2 regions of the Saccharomonospora xinjiangensis XJ-54 genome follow, and region 2 is predicted to be linked to the other one. Evidence: predicted binding sites of a transcription regulator. Region 2 holds the regulator's gene; the other holds the start of a gene.
The links. The regulator LexA, encoded in region 2, represses DNA repair genes until DNA is damaged. The targets are predictions, from matches to a motif close to CGAACACGTGTTCG.
Positions count from the first base shown of each region.

Region 1: a site for LexA is predicted at 3,513-3,526, ahead of SACXIDRAFT_RS14700 (exonuclease SbcCD subunit D). Genes of this name have one in related genera too.

Region 1 covers NZ_JH636049.1:3,242,101-3,249,518, forward strand. The annotation lists gene SACXIDRAFT_RS14685 (4-hydroxy-3-methylbut-2-enyl diphosphate reductase) at 1-819, shown strand, start outside; gene SACXIDRAFT_RS23775 (DUF6542 domain-containing protein) at 1,113-2,120, opposite strand; gene rmuC (DNA recombination protein RmuC) at 2,452-3,369, opposite strand; gene SACXIDRAFT_RS14700 (exonuclease SbcCD subunit D) at 3,585-4,748, shown strand; gene SACXIDRAFT_RS14705 (AAA family ATPase) at 4,745-7,418, shown strand, end outside.
Region 2 covers NZ_JH636049.1:3,711,867-3,719,284, reverse strand. The annotation lists gene SACXIDRAFT_RS16890 (vitamin B12-dependent ribonucleotide reductase) at 1-1,592, opposite strand, end outside; gene nrdR (transcriptional regulator NrdR) at 1,651-2,127, opposite strand; gene lexA (transcriptional repressor LexA) at 3,085-3,825, shown strand; gene SACXIDRAFT_RS16870 (hypothetical protein) at 3,939-5,075, opposite strand; gene hflX (GTPase HflX) at 5,091-6,539, opposite strand; gene dapF (diaminopimelate epimerase) at 7,020-7,418, opposite strand, start outside.

The DNA.
Region 1 (7,418 bases), 470 kb from region 2:
GTCGTTGACACGTTGCGGCAGCGCGGCGTCATCTTCGTTGACGAGACATCCGAGGTGCCGGAGGGCGCGCTCGTGGTGTTCTCGGCGCACGGTGTGTCCCCTGCAGTGCACGCCGAGGCCGAGGAGCGCAACCTGCGCACCATCGACGCCACGTGCCCGTTGGTCACGAAGGTGCACAAGGAGGTCAATCGCTTCGCCCGCGACGACTACGACATCCTCCTCATCGGCCACGAGGGCCACGAGGAGGTCGAGGGAACCTCCGGTGAGGCACCCGAGCACGTCCAGCTTGTGGACACCCCGGAGGACGTCGATAAGGTCACCGTCCGCGACCCATCGAAGGTCGTGTGGCTGTCGCAGACGACCCTGAGCGTGGACGAGACCATGGAACGCGTCAACCAGCTCAAGGAACGTTTCCCCGAGCTGGCAGACCCGCCGAGCGACGACATCTGTTATGCGACGTCCAACCGTCAGATCGCGGTCAAGGCCATGGCAGCCGAGTGCGATCTTGTGCTCGTGGTGGGCTCACGGAACTCGTCCAACTCGAAGCGGCTCGTCGAGGTGGCGCTTCAGGCTGGAGCCAAAGAAGCTCACCTGATCGACTATGCGCGTGAGGTTGACGAAGAGTGGCTGCGAGGAGCCGAGACGATCGGTGTCACCAGCGGAGCCTCAGTTCCCGACGTCCTCGTTCTCGAGCTGCTGGACTTCCTTGCCGAACGTGGCTGGTCGGATGTTCAGGAAGTCACCACGGCGAATGAGAAGATCTCGTTCGCGTTGCCGCGTGAGTTGCGCGACGAGAAGACCCGCAGCGGGGTCAGGTGACCTCGGAGCCCGGTGATCTGCTCGGCTTCGGACAACCAGCCGGTACGTCGCTGTGGAGGGTCGGCCACCTACGTTCTTAGTACGCGGCCGATCCTCGATCGCGAGACTCGGGCCGCCGCCTTCGCGCCAGGGTGGCGGCACGTGGTCCACCGCCCATTGTTCGAACGCCGTTGCGGCAGTTCCCTCTAGTCGTGTTTGACCAGTTCTGCGTGCTCCCCGTCATGGGGAGACTGTAGAAAAGCTGCCTCAAGCCCTCCGCGACATGAGGGGAGGACTGTCCGAGTCAGGACAGCTCAGGGCCTGTCCTCCTCCCACGGCCGTCGAGGCGGCGGGTTGACACCACGTGGGCGACCACCGCGTCGGCCCCCGGGCGGCTCGGACCGAGGTGTGTCTCGGCGCGGGCCGCCGCCGGACTGCCGCCCGCGAGGTGGTTGTTCGCTGCGCGGCGGTTCCTCTCCTCTCGACGAGGGCGGCACCCGCCTGCCCCGTCCCGCCGGTGGCTGCGGACGTCCCTCCCCACGTCGTTTGTCGAGTTGGTCGGGTGGAGGTGCGGGTCGCCGACGCGGTGGCGGGGCGTCATCGCGCGGCGCGCGTGGCTGTCCGGTGTCCTGACGTGACCGTCGCGGCGGTGGTGCCGCAGGGCCACCCCTTGGACGGGCGCTCCGCTCGGGCGGCGGCGCCGCAGACTTGTCCTGCGGTTTCGGTGCTCCAGGCGCACGGCGCCCAGGTCGCGCTCCGTCCCGTGCGGCCGGCCGTGCCGGGTCCATGACCGGGCGTGTCCTGTCATCCTCCGCGCTCCCCTCATCGCTTGGCGCGGCGGTAGGCCCGGGTACGGCTTTGTGAGTCTCGTCCTTGCCCGGCTTGGCGCTCGCAGGTTTCGCCGTGTCATTGGCGTCCTTCTCGCGGCGGGTGCCGCTGGACGAAGACCTGCCTGCCTCGGTGTTGGCGGGCTTGGCGTTCCCTGCGTCGGTCGAGCGTCCGGGGGCGCGCTGCTTCACCATGCGCAGTGCTCCCACGAGCACGGTCGCCGCAGTGGTGCCTGCCATCATCGGGAAGCTGTTGATGAGGGGTTTACCGATGGCCAATGCGTTGTCCAGCATGTCGCTGTCCTCAGGCAGACCCGATGCGGTGATCACGACGAGTGGAACGGCCAGCGCCATCGTGAGCGGTGGCTGCACCATCGGACCGAAAAGGCTCTTGCGCTGAACCGTGAGGACAGTCCCCACGGCTCCAAGCGCGTAACACACGTGGAAGACCACGGACAGACTGTCCGTGACGACCTGATCTACAAAGGCGCCCATCAGCGCCAGCCCGAACGCCAGCAACGCGGCACCCCACCAGGGGATGCCCCGGCGGGAATTGAGCACAGAGCGTTCGTCCCACTGGAGCGCGGCCGCGTCCTTGTCGGCGCTTTTAGCGTTACTCCGTCGGTCACGAATGGCGGTCACGAGGCAACACCGTATCCCTTGCGTCGGCAAAACCGGTGACCCGCCGGTAGGAGGTACGCGCGAAGCGCCGTCAAGAGTGACGCCCTGGGGCAACTGAGACGAATCTCCCGCTCACTCGGAGCAGTGACTGTGACGGGGGGCACGAGCGCCATGGTCGGTAACAATAGCCTCGGTTCACCGGTGCTCATGTCGCGGACAGCTCGTCGGTTCGGCGGACCTCCGGCACAGGAGACGGGCTTGCCGCCGCGTCGGAGAGCGGCGCGACCTGTGCACGGAAGCTGTCGAGTGCCTCCACCTCACGGCGGCGTGCCGACAGGAAACGCTGCAGGTGCGTGCTCGACAGGTTCAGCGCCTCCACCGCGTTGCCTGCTGCCCTGTGCGCAGCCTCCGCCTGCGCCCGGACCTTTTCGACGTCGTCGGCGAGTGTGCGCTCCGTCGCCGCGAACAGCGCTGCGGAGGCGACAACGGCGAAGCCCGTCGGTCCACAGAGGAAGACCCGGCGGTCCAGCAGCCATCGGAACAGTTCCGGGTCGGTGTCCAGCGCCGCTACCACGGCCGCGTCGGACGGCACGAACATCACGGTGCCGTAGATGGCGTCGGCCCAGCGTTGATAGTTCTTGCCCGCCAACTCGGCCGCGCGGGACCGCAGGTTACGCACGTGAACGCGGAGCGCGTCCAGTCGCTCGTCGGGATCGTCGGTCTCCACTGCTTCGGCCCAGCAAGCGAGGCTGGCCTTGGCATCGACGGGAACCGTCCGCCCGCCGCCGACGGTGAGCAGGAGATCGGGTTTGGCGGCGCCGCCACCTGCCACGTCGGTCTGCACCGTGAAGTGCAGCCCTTCCCGCAGTCCGAGTGCTCTCGCTGTCTCGATCAGTACCTGCTCTCCGAGTTCACCACGTCCGCTGATGGACGCGAAGGCGACCTCGTATCGGCGGAGTGCGGCTTGCTGCGCATCCACTTTGGCGCGTTCGGTTTCGACCTGGCGCGCGGCTCTGTCGGCTCTGTGCATGCCGTCCTGGTACAGGCGCCAGAGCATGGCCACCGCTGCTGCCAGCAGTAGCGCGACCACGATGGCGGCAGTGGTCAGAATCGTCGAGCCCACCGTGTTGTCCGTCCTTCCCCCATTTGACGTGGCGGCGGCCGGCATCGCGTGACTTCGCGGAACCGCCGGACCGGGCATCCATGCCGTCGTGTCGTTCACTCATCATGGCGGAAAGTTCCCGGGGAATCAGCGCTCGCGCCATTCGAACACACGTTCGAGTGAAGTGCCGGGGGGTGGTGCGGACAAACGTCGCCCGAGACGCTTAGCTTGTCGGCGTGCGACTGCTCCATACCTCCGACTGGCACGTGGGCCGGACCTTCCACGGCGCCGACCTGCTGGCCGACCAGGACACCGTGTTGAGGCACCTCGCCGAGGTCGTCGAACGGTTGTCCGTCGATGTGGTCCTCGTGGCGGGCGACGTTTACGACCGTGCCGTGCCTTCGGCGGAGGCCGTCCGTGTCGCGACGGCTGCTCTGCGTGGGCTCCGTGAAGCGGGAGCCCAGCTGGTGATCACGCCGGGCAATCACGACTCGGCCGCGAGACTGGGTGCCTTCGCTGATTTTGCCGAGGCAGGTGGTCTGCACCTCCGTACGACCATCGACTCCATCGATCGGCCCGTCCTGCTCGAGGATGAACACGGTCCCGTGGCACTGTACGGAATCCCTTACCTGGAGCCGGATCCCGCACGGATCGCGCTCGGGGTACCTGAGGCGCGAGGGCACACGGGTGTGCTCACCGAGGCGATGCGGCGAGTGAAGGCGGATCTGGCCACGCGAGGCTCCGGAGTCCGTTCTGTGGTCTTGGCACACGCCTTCGTCACCGGTGGCGTCGGTAGTGAATCCGAACGCACCATCGCGGTAGGGGGCGTCGAGCAGGTCCCCGGTTCGGTGTTCGATGGCGTCGACTACGTCGCGCTCGGTCATCTCCACGGTCCCCAACGGCTGGCCGACCACCTGCGCTATTCAGGAAGCCCGCTCGCGTACTCCTTCTCCGAGGCGGCGCGTAAGTCGGTGTGGATCGTGGACCTCGACGAACAAGGTCTCGCCGAGGTCGATCGCGTCGAGTTGCCGGTGCCGAGGCGGCTCGCCACGGTGCGGGGGCGGCTGGACGACCTGCTGGAGGACCCAGCGCACGATGACCTGCGTGAGTGTTATCTCTCGGCCACACTCACCGATCCGGTGCGCCCCGTGGACGGCATGCGACGGTTGCGCGCCCGATTTCCCCACGCGGTGCACCTCGACTGGGAACCGGAGGGAGGAGCAGGCGGAGAGTTGCGCTACTCCGAAGCGGTCAAGGGGCGGACGGATCTCGAGATTGCGGAGAACTTCCTCGCCGACTGTAGAGGGGCCGGCCCCGGAGAGCGCGAGCGACGGTTGCTGGTGGCGGCTCTGGAGTCGGCGGGAAGGGCGAATGCAGGTCTCGGGGAGGCCGTCCGATGAGGTTGCATCGCTTGGAGGTGTGCGCTTTCGGGCCGTACGCCACGCGGCAGACGGTTGACTTCGATGCCCTCGGCGCCGACGGGCTGTTCCTACTGCACGGCGACACGGGCGCGGGGAAGACCACCTTGCTCGACGCGGTGGCGTTCGCGCTGTTCGGCACGGTTCCCGGAGCACGGGCAGACGCGAAGCGGCTCCGGTGCGATCTCGCCGAGGCCGACCTGCCTACCGAGGTGGTTCTCGATCTGACAGTGCAGGGACACCGATTGCGGGTCGCCCGAAGCCCTGAATACGAGCGGCCCAAACGTCGCGGCTCCGGGTACACCAGGCAACCGGCGAAGGCCTCGTTGACCTGGCTCACCCCTCCGCCAGACGGCGGTAGGACCGAAGCGGTCACGCGTAGCGACGAGGTCGCGAGGGTGGTGGAGCGACTGCTCGGTATGAACGCCCAGCAGTTCTTCCAGGTTGTTCTGTTGCCGCAAGGTGACTTCGCGAAGTTCCTTCGTTCCGACACCAAGGAGCGGGCCGAGCTGCTGGAACGGCTCTTCGGGACAGAGCGATTCGCCGCTGTCGAAGACTGGTTCAGGGAGAGCCGGAGGAAGCGCCACGCAGAGCTGGACCGGCGGCGTGCGCGCGTGCGTGAATGGGTGGCACGGTTGGCGCAGGCTGCGGGTGCCGAGGTGCCGGAGCAGGCCGATCGAGCCTGGGCGGCCGGATTGTCCGCTCGGGCTCGTGCCGAGGTCAAGACGGCAAGGGCGGAGGAGATTGCCGCTCGTGCCGCTTGGGAGGAGGCCCGAGAGCGGCTCCACGGCCACAGGACGTCAGCCGAGCGCATCCGCCGTGTCAGGGCGGCCCACGAGCGGCTTGGCGAATTGAAGTGCACCGCACCGGAACGCTCCGGGTGGGTCTCCGAGGCTGAGGCGGCGCGGCGAGCGGCCACGGTGGCCGAACGAGCTACCGAGGTGAGCTCGGGGGAAGCTCACCACGATCAGGTGGTCGGTCAGGAGTCGGTGGCGGCAGCGATGTGTCGCGAGCTGGGCTTCGCCGATGTCGGTCTGGATGTCGAGGAGCTACGGGAGCGTGCGGGCGAGCTCCGGGAAGAAGCAGGTGGGCTCACAAGCCTTGTCGAACTGGCGCAACGGCAGCAGGCGGACCGGCGTCGCATCGAGATTCTGGACGAGGCTGTGGCCTACGACGAGGAACGCATCGCCGTCGTCCAGTCCAAACTGGACGGTTTGCCCGAGCAGGTGAGCGAACTGACCCGGCAGCGCGAACTGGCGGTGGATGCCGTGGCACGACTTGGAGGAATCAGAGCGAGGGAGGACGAACTCACGGCGCTTCTCGACGATGTCGAGTCGCTTCCGGAACTCGACGGTGCCGTGGCCGCCGCTCGTGAAGCCGAGATCGCTGCGGTGGCAGCTCACAACGAGGCCCGGAGCGCTCTGCTCGACATCCGCGAACGCCGCCTGGCAGGCATGGCGGCCGAATTGGCGGGCGAACTGGCCGACGGGGCGGCCTGCCCGGTGTGTGGTTCGGAGAGCCATCCCGCGCCGGCGATTCCCACGGCCGACGCGGTGAGCGAGGAAGCCGAGCGCTCTGCTGCCGAGCACGAGGTGACAGCGAACCGCCGGCGAGAGAAGGCGCGAGTCGCCAGGTTCGAGGCGGAACACCGTAGGGACGCGACGGCCCAGCGAGTGGCAGGACGCAGTTCTGCCGAACTGACTGCCGAGTTGGCCGACGTGCGGGCCGAGCGGGTGAAGCTGGCTGACCGTGCTGCGCGGTCGGAGGCGTTGGCGGCCGCCGTTCGAGCCGCGAAGGAGGAAGAACAGCGTCTGCATTCAGAGCGGGCCGCCCACGAGCGATCGCTGAGCGAGAGCCGTGCGGAGCGCGCTGTTTTGATCGAGGCTGTTGAGGAGCGTGCACGGGCGCTCGACGACGCACGCGGCGAGTTCCCCGACGTTCCGGCCAGAAAAGATCACCTGTTGGCGCTGGGGGCTGCTCTGGAGCGACTCGCCGATGCCCGTATGGCGGTCGTCGTAGCCCGGCGGCAACGCGATGAACGGCGCCGTTCGGTATCCGAGGCTGCGATTCGAGCCGGATTCGCCACGGTGGACGACGCCTTGGCCGCGGTGCGGCCGCCCGAACGTATTGCCGAACTGGACGCCTTGATCAGGGAGGCGGCGGACGCGGAGGCAGCAGCGGCCGGTGTACTCGCCGAACCTGAGCTCGCGGGCGTGTCACCTGATGACGAGGTTGACCTCACGTCGGCGGAGGAGGCCGAACGAGAGGCGCGGGCACGTGCTGAGACAGCGGTGGCGGCGGTGCGTTCCTGCGAGCGTACCGCCGCTGACGTCGCCGCACTGGTGAGTGAGTTCGAAACGGCGCTCGACGATCTCGCTCCGGCTGAGGAGGAGTTCGCCGAGCTCGACGCACTCACCAATGTCCTGGGTGGGCAGGGACAAAACGCGCGCCGCATGTCGTTGCGTTCGTACGTCCTCGCGGCGCGGCTGGAGGAGGTCGCCGTGGCAGCCACATCTCGCTTGCGGTCGATGAGCCAGGGACGCTACTCGTTCGTGCACTCCGATCAGGAGAGCAAACTCCGGGTCAAGGGCGGACACGGTCTCGGTCTTGACGTGCTCGACGACTACTCCGGCGTGATCCGATCGTCCAAGA
Region 2 (7,418 bases):
CGGGTCGCCAGCGATCGCACCGCGGCGTCGTTGTGGTGGTAGGTGCGCACGAGTTCATTGGCCGCAGCGTGCTTGCGCATCACCCGCTGGTGCGGCTCGGCGTTGCGCGCGTAACCCTCGTACGGCCCCACGACACCGGCCAGCTCCGCCGACCGCCGGTACGACACCGCCGTCATCAGCGACGTGATCGACGCGGCCAGCGCCCTTCCGCCTTCGGAGTCGTACGCGTGACCGGTGGCCATCAACAGCGCGCCCAGGTTGGCGTAGCCGATGCCGAGCTGGCGGAACTTGCGCGTCGTCTCGGCGATCGGCTCGGTCGGGAAGTCGGCGAAGCAGATCGAGATGTCCATCGCCGTGATGACCAGTTCGACGGCCTTGGCGAACAGTTCGGCGTCGAACGTGCCGTCCTCACGCAGGAACTTCAGCAGGTTCAGCGAGGCCAGGTTGCAGCTCGAGTTGTCGAGGTGCATGTACTCCGAACACGGGTTCGACGCGGTGATCCGGCCCGACTCGGGGCAGGTGTGCCAGTCGTTGATGGTGTCGTCGTACTGCAATCCGGGGTCGGCGCACTCCCACGCCGCCTGCGCCATCTTGCGGAACAGCGTCTTGGCATCGACGTTCTCCAGAACCTCGCCCGTGGTGCGCGAGCGGAGACCGAACGAGCCACCGGTCTCGACGGCCTGCATGAACTCGTCGGACACGCGCACCGAGTTGTTGGCGTTCTGGTACTGCACCGAGGAGATGTCGGCACCGCCGAGGTCCATGTCGAAACCGGCGTCCCTGAGCACGCGGATCTTGTGCTCCTCCTTCGCCTTGGTCTCGATGAACTCCTCGACATCGGGGTGGTCCACGTCGAGCACGACCATCTTGGCTGCGCGGCGCGTGGCGCCTCCCGACTTGATGGTGCCCGCCGAGGCGTCAGCGCCACGCATGAACGACACCGGGCCCGACGCCGTGCCGCCGGAGGACAGCAACTCGCGGGAGGAGCGGATGCGCGAGAGGTTGAGGCCAGCACCGGACCCGCCCTTGAAGATCAGGCCCTCTTCCCGGTACCAGTTGAGGATCGAGTCCATGTTGTCGTCAACCGACAGGATGAAGCACGCGCTGACCTGCTGCTTCGAACTCGTGCCGACGTTGAACCACACCGGCGAGTTGAAGCTGAACACCTGGTGCAGCAGCATCCAGGTCAGTTCGTGCTCGAAGATCTCGGCATCCGCACTGCCCGCGAAATAGCCGTGCTCGAGACCCGCCTTGACGTAGGCCTTGACGACGCGGTCGATGAGCTGCTTGAGGCTGCTCTCCCTCTCGGGGCTGCCCACAGCACCACGGAAGTACTTGCTGGTGACGATGTTCGTCGCGTTGACCGACCAGAACTCGGGGAACTCCACGCCGCGCTGCTCGAAGTTCACCGTGCCGTCACGCCAGTTGGTCATGACGACGTCGCGCCGCTCCCACCGCACCTCGTCGTAGGGGTGAACGCCCTCGGTGGTGTAGACGCGCTGCACCCGAAGGCCCTTGCGCGCACCAGAGCCGTTGCGCTTCCTGCCCGGCTTCGGCGAGGATTCCGCGCCGACCCCCACGGTTTCTGTCATGACTCCCACTCCCGCGTTCTTCGAAACTGGCGGCCGACGTGACTCGTCGCCCGCGACCTCACTCGCTGTGGTCCTGGCCGGACGACCCGGCGATCGCCTCACGCAGGTTCTTGATCTCGGCCTCGAAGTCCTCGATCGACGAGAAGGACCGATAGACACTCGCGAACCTCAGGTAGGCGACGGTGTCGAGCTCCCTGAGCGGACCGAGGATGGCGAGCCCCACCTCGTGGCTCGGGATCTCGGCGACGCCGGTCGCTCTGATCGACTCCTCGACCCTCTGTGCCAACTGCTTCAGCGCGTCGTCGTCAACAGGGCGTCCCTGACAGGCGCGGCGCACTCCGTTGACCACCTTGTCGCGGCTGAACTGCTCCGTCACTCCCGAGCGCTTGACGACAGCGAGCACCATCGTTTCCGACGTGGTGAACCGGCGTCCGCACGCCGAGCACGACCGCCGCCTGCGAATCGCCTGCCCCTCGTCCACCTCGCGCGAATCGACCACCCGGGAGTCCGCGTGGCGGCAGAACGGGCACCGCACAGTCGAACACCTCCCGAACCTTCAGCTTCTTTCCGCGAAGCGGACACGTCACCGACGCCCGCGACGGGCTACCACACCCGAGTGTCGTCCACGTCTTCCACCGAAGACCAGAGCACCACCGTCATCGAGCACCGAAGGCGATGATACCCCAACCTGTGGACCAATTACAGCGATGTAACTACTACATGTAGGGGTTCGACCTTAAGCCGCGGCCCTGTCGCATGCAACTGGGCCCCCTCCCTCACGGGGGTGAGATCCCGGACCTACCATGTGTGACCCTTCGACGGCCGCGAGTCGCGCCCCGCCGTGTTCGCGAGTACGCCCGGCAACCCGGCACAGCCTACGGCGCCCGGGAAACCGTCACATCGGCCCCCGTGCCCGCCGGGCGGGGGCTCCGTGGCGGCGAGGCCCGCACCGACGACCGCGACCGCGACGGCGAGCGCCACGACCACGAGCCATGGCCACCCCGGCCCCCCTGACTGCCGCTCATCGCCCTCTTCTCCCGCGCGCACACGCCCACCCGGCAGGCTCGGAGCGGCTCCTGGCCGCGTCGGGGGCCGGCACCCTCGGCACCCCCGCCGCCCTTTCCCGCCTTTGGGAAAACCGCCGACCGGCGGGCGAGCAGAAGCATGCCGGGCAACACGCGAATGTCTCGTGATCGGCGCCATACCACCATCCCTCCGCTCGGCGGCCACCGCTCGGCACGAGCCGCCACCCGACTGCGCCGAACCCGCGACCGGAACCGGAACCCTCGGCAAGCCCACGCGACTACGGTCGAACATTCGTTCTATCGAACGCCCGTGCGAATGTGTACCACCGACCCGAGGAAAAATCGAGCGAACGTGGCATGTTCTCGAACAGATGTTTGAAATCCTCGACGAGGAGGGCTAGCGTCGTAACCGGATGTGTACACGGGCCCCACATCGGGTCGGGTCCATGACTGGGAGGCAAATCGCGGTGGCACGCAAGACAACGGGCAACGACGTGAGCGGCGGCGAAGTCTCCGCCCTTCCGCGCACGGTCAGTACCCCGGACGAAAGCCTGACACCGCGCCAGCGGAAAGTCCTCGACGTGATCAGGGACTGGGTGGACAGGTACGGATATCCGCCCAGTGTCAGGGAAATCGGGGAGGCGGTCGGGCTCACGTCAACATCCTCCGTTTCCCACCAGTTGAAGGCGCTGCAACGCAAGGGTTATCTCCGGCGCGACGCGAATCGCCCTCGCGCCGTCGGTGTGCTGGCGATGGACAGCCAGCGCGGAACCACTCGCACCTCGCCTCGCGAGGGTGAGGCCGTCACGGCAGCCGGAGAGACGGTTCCCCGGCCCGCACTGGTACCGCTAGTCGGACGTATCGCGGCGGGAGGCCCTGTCCTCGCCGAGGAGTCGATCGAAGACGTCTTCCCTCTGCCGAAGGACATCGTCGGCGAAGGGGACGTGTTCCTGCTCAGCGTCACCGGCGACTCGATGATCGGTGCCGCGATCACCGATGGCGACTGGGTCGTGGTGAGGCAGCAACCCACCGCCGAGAACGGCGACATCGTGGCGGCGATGATCGAGGGCGAAGCGACCGTCAAAACGTTCAAGCGCAAGGACGACGGGCACGTCTGGTTGCTGCCGCACAATGAGGCATACGACCCGATCCCTGGTGACGACGCCACGATCCTCGGAAAGGTCGTCGCTGTCCTGAGAAGGCTGTGAACCCCGCCAGGGGAATGGCAGCGGAAAACCCGCCGAGGAATCGGGTCGGCGAAGGCCGGAAACCGAGGCCTCGAGTCTTCCGGCCTTTCTCGCCGGTCTGACGGCACCTTGATTCAGCGTTGGCGGCGTTGGCGGCGTTGGCGGCGTTGGCGGCGTTGGCGGCGTTGGCGGCGTTGGCGATGGAAGCGGGCCACCAGCACCACACCGAACACGGCGCCGAGTGCCGCGGCTGACCACACCGCGATGGTGAGCGGAGCGACGGGGTCGAGGTCGGGTTCGCCGTCAGCCGACTCGATCGTCTCGGTGCGCTGTTCTGTCGCCGCCTGCTCCGTCGCGCTACTCCGGTCACCGCTGCCCCGGTCGTCCGCCAGCGCGGTGGCGTTCGGAATGGCTCTCACCGGCTCGCCGGAGCCCTCCCCCGCCGACAGCAGTGTTCCGTCGGGGGTGAACGCGATGGCCTCACCCTGCGGCTCACCGGGCAGAGGGACGCGCACGGGTTCGTGGCCGAACGCTCCAGCGATGTCCCCTCCGGTGACCGGATAGAGATAGGCGTCGGTGTACGTCCGCAGAGCCACCACGCTGCCGTCCGGCGACAGCGCGGCGCCGGTAATGAGAACGCTCCCCGCGACCCCGAGCGGACCACCCTGCGTCGCCGTCGGCAGCAGCGACACCGTGGCGACCTCCTCCAGAGGCGTCGGCCCCGGGCTCACCAGCGGACCGGAGGGCCGGTAAACACGGGAGGAGCCGACCGCGCTCTTGGTGATGATGTAGGGCGTTCCCTCGCCGTCCACCACGAGTGCCTCGGCGTCCTGCGGGCCGTCCGGATACGTGAGGCGATACAGCGCGGACGTACCGTCGCGCGACAGGACGTGCAGAGCCACTGTCTCGCGCACCTGACGGTTGTCCCCGGTGTCGCCGAGCCACAACGTCGCGTCGGGACCGAGCGCGAGATCTTCCACGTCGTAGGGATCGGTCGGCGCGGTCAGCACGTCCCGCACCTGACAGTCGTCGTCGAGGACGAGAACCTCGACCCGGGTGCCGCCGTCGGCCACCGCGTAGAGGTGTTCGGAGTCGGCCGTGAGACCCGACAGCTCAGCGAGCCGGGGATCACCGACCGAGCACACCGCCTTCGGCGCGGTGTCCGCGGTGCCCGCGTTTGCCGTGCCGGAGAAGGACGGTGACAGCAGCGTCGCCGCGAGCGCGGACAGTGTGGAAAGCGCCGCTGTCGCCGCCAAACCGAGTCGCGCCACCCCGCTACGTTAGCGTCAGGCTCGCGACCCGTCGGTGACGTACGCCGAGAGAGTGGCGGCGAGTTCCGCATGCACCCTCGCCGTGAGCAACGTCCCTTCTGGCCTGTGCTCCTCCGCCAGTACCTCGCCATCGGCGTGTGCCCGGGCCACGAGTTCGCCGTGCGCGTAGGGCACGAGAACCTCCACCAGCGTCTCCGGACGGGGCAGGCGCGTGGCGATCTCCGCAGCGAGAGTGTCCAGCCCCTGCCTGCGGTGGGCGGAGACGACCACGGCGTCGGGAAGGAGGTTGCGCAGCCGCGCGAGCGTCACCTCGTCGGCGACGTCGGCCTTGTTCACGACCACCAGTTCGGGGGGCAGCGGCTCGGATCGCTTCTGGGCGATCTCACCGAGGACCTCGCGCACCGCCACGACCTGGTCTTCGGGCGCAGGCGCGGCACCGTCCACCACGTGCAGAAGCAGGTCCGCGTCCGCCGCCTCGTCGAGCGTGGAGCGGAAGGCGTCCACGAGCTGGTGAGGCAGATGCCGCACGAACCCGACGGTGTCGGTGATCGTGTACTCCAGCCCGTCAGGGGTCGAGGCCCTCCGCGTGGTGGGGTCGAGGGTGGCGAACAGGGCGTCCTCCACCAGTACCCCCGCGCCGGTGAGGGCATTGAGCAGGCTGGATTTGCCGGCGTTGGTGTATCCGATCAGCGCGACGCTCGGCACCTCGTTGGCGACCCTGCGCCCCCGCTTGGTGGCCCTGATGGTGTCCATCGCGGCGATGTCCTTGCGCAGCTTCGCGATGCGCTTGTTGATGCGCCTGCGGTCGGTCTCCAGCTTCGTCTCACCGGGACCACGCAGACCCACGCCGCCGTTGGCACCACCGGCCCGGCCACCTGCCTGCCGCGACAGCGACTGGCCCCACCCGCGAAGGCGCGGGATGAGGTACTGCAACTGCGCCAGCTCGACCTGAGCCTTGCCCTCACGCGAGCGGGCGTGCTGGGCGAAGATATCGAGGATCAGCGCCGTGCGGTCGATGACCTTCACGCGCAGCTTCTCCTCGAGCTGCCGCAACTGGCCCGGCGAGAGTTCACCGTCGCAGATCACCGTGTCGGCGCCGGTGGCGACGACGATGTCGGCGAGTTCCTTCACCTTGCCGGACCCGATGTAGGTGGCGGGGTCTGGCCGTGAACGGCGCTGGACGAGCCCCTCGAGTACCTCGGAGCCCGCGGTCTCGGCAAGGCGGGCGAGCTCGGCCAGCGATTCCTCGGACTGTTCCGCTGTTCCCTCGGTCCACACCCCGACGAGCACGACGCGTTCCAGCCGCAGCTGCCGGTATTCGACCTCGGTGATGTCGGCGAGTTCGGTGGAAAGGCCCACGACCCTGCGCAGCGAAGCGCGGTCGGAGAGTTCGAGTTCACCCTGCGACAGTTCGATGTCATCGAGCTGATCGGCGGGAACGGCGTTGTGTGTCAGTTCTGTCATCGTCTCCCTATCGTCCCACGGTGCGTGGGAAAGAACGAGCCCATTAATCGTCCAGGCGGCGCCGCACTCACCGCCGTGCGGTGGTGGCCGACGCGCCGAAACGCCCGGACAGCGCCTCCTCGGCCGCCCTTGTTCATGGGCACTGTTCATGGGGCGTTCTTTCCGCCGAGTTCACGAGGACGGTCGTCTCGACGACTCGCTGGTGAGCGCTGTCACGTATGCCAACCGGACGAGCGGAGGACCTATTCCCGGCAGACGAGCCCACGTGTCGCCGACTTACCGGCGATGAACGCCCGCTACCTCACAGAGCGTTCTGCTGTGGTGACCGACCGTGCGCGTCGCCACGGGAAACGTCCTGACCGAGCGCCAGCTGGCAAGCGACCTCTTCGACGGACGGCGGCGTCCCTGTCCGGAGCGGCCGATCGGAGACTCACCGCCTCCGCATGGCGCGCTCGTCTCCGCGCGAACGGAGACGGCGCATCACCTCTCCCCGAGGGAATCCCACCACGCGGCATCGAGTTCACCCCTCGCGACGAACGCAGCGGGCCCGGTAAGTGTCGAGGTTCCCTTGCCGACGGTCACCACCACTCGACCCCCAGGGATGTCTACTGTGGATTCTCCGGTGTCGTCGCCACGCAGGTGCAGTGCTGCCGCGACCGCCGCGACCGTGCCGGTTCCGCACGCCCTGGTCTCCCCGACCCCGCGCTCGTGGACACGCATGCGCAACGCATCGGGACCGAGCAGGTTGACGAACTCCAGGTTGACGCCTTCGGGGAAGAGTTCGGTGTCGTAGCGAGGAGCCCTGCTCAGATCGAGGGTGCTCACGTCGTCATCGATGACCGAGACCAGATGCGGGTTGCCGACGTCCACCGCGACCCC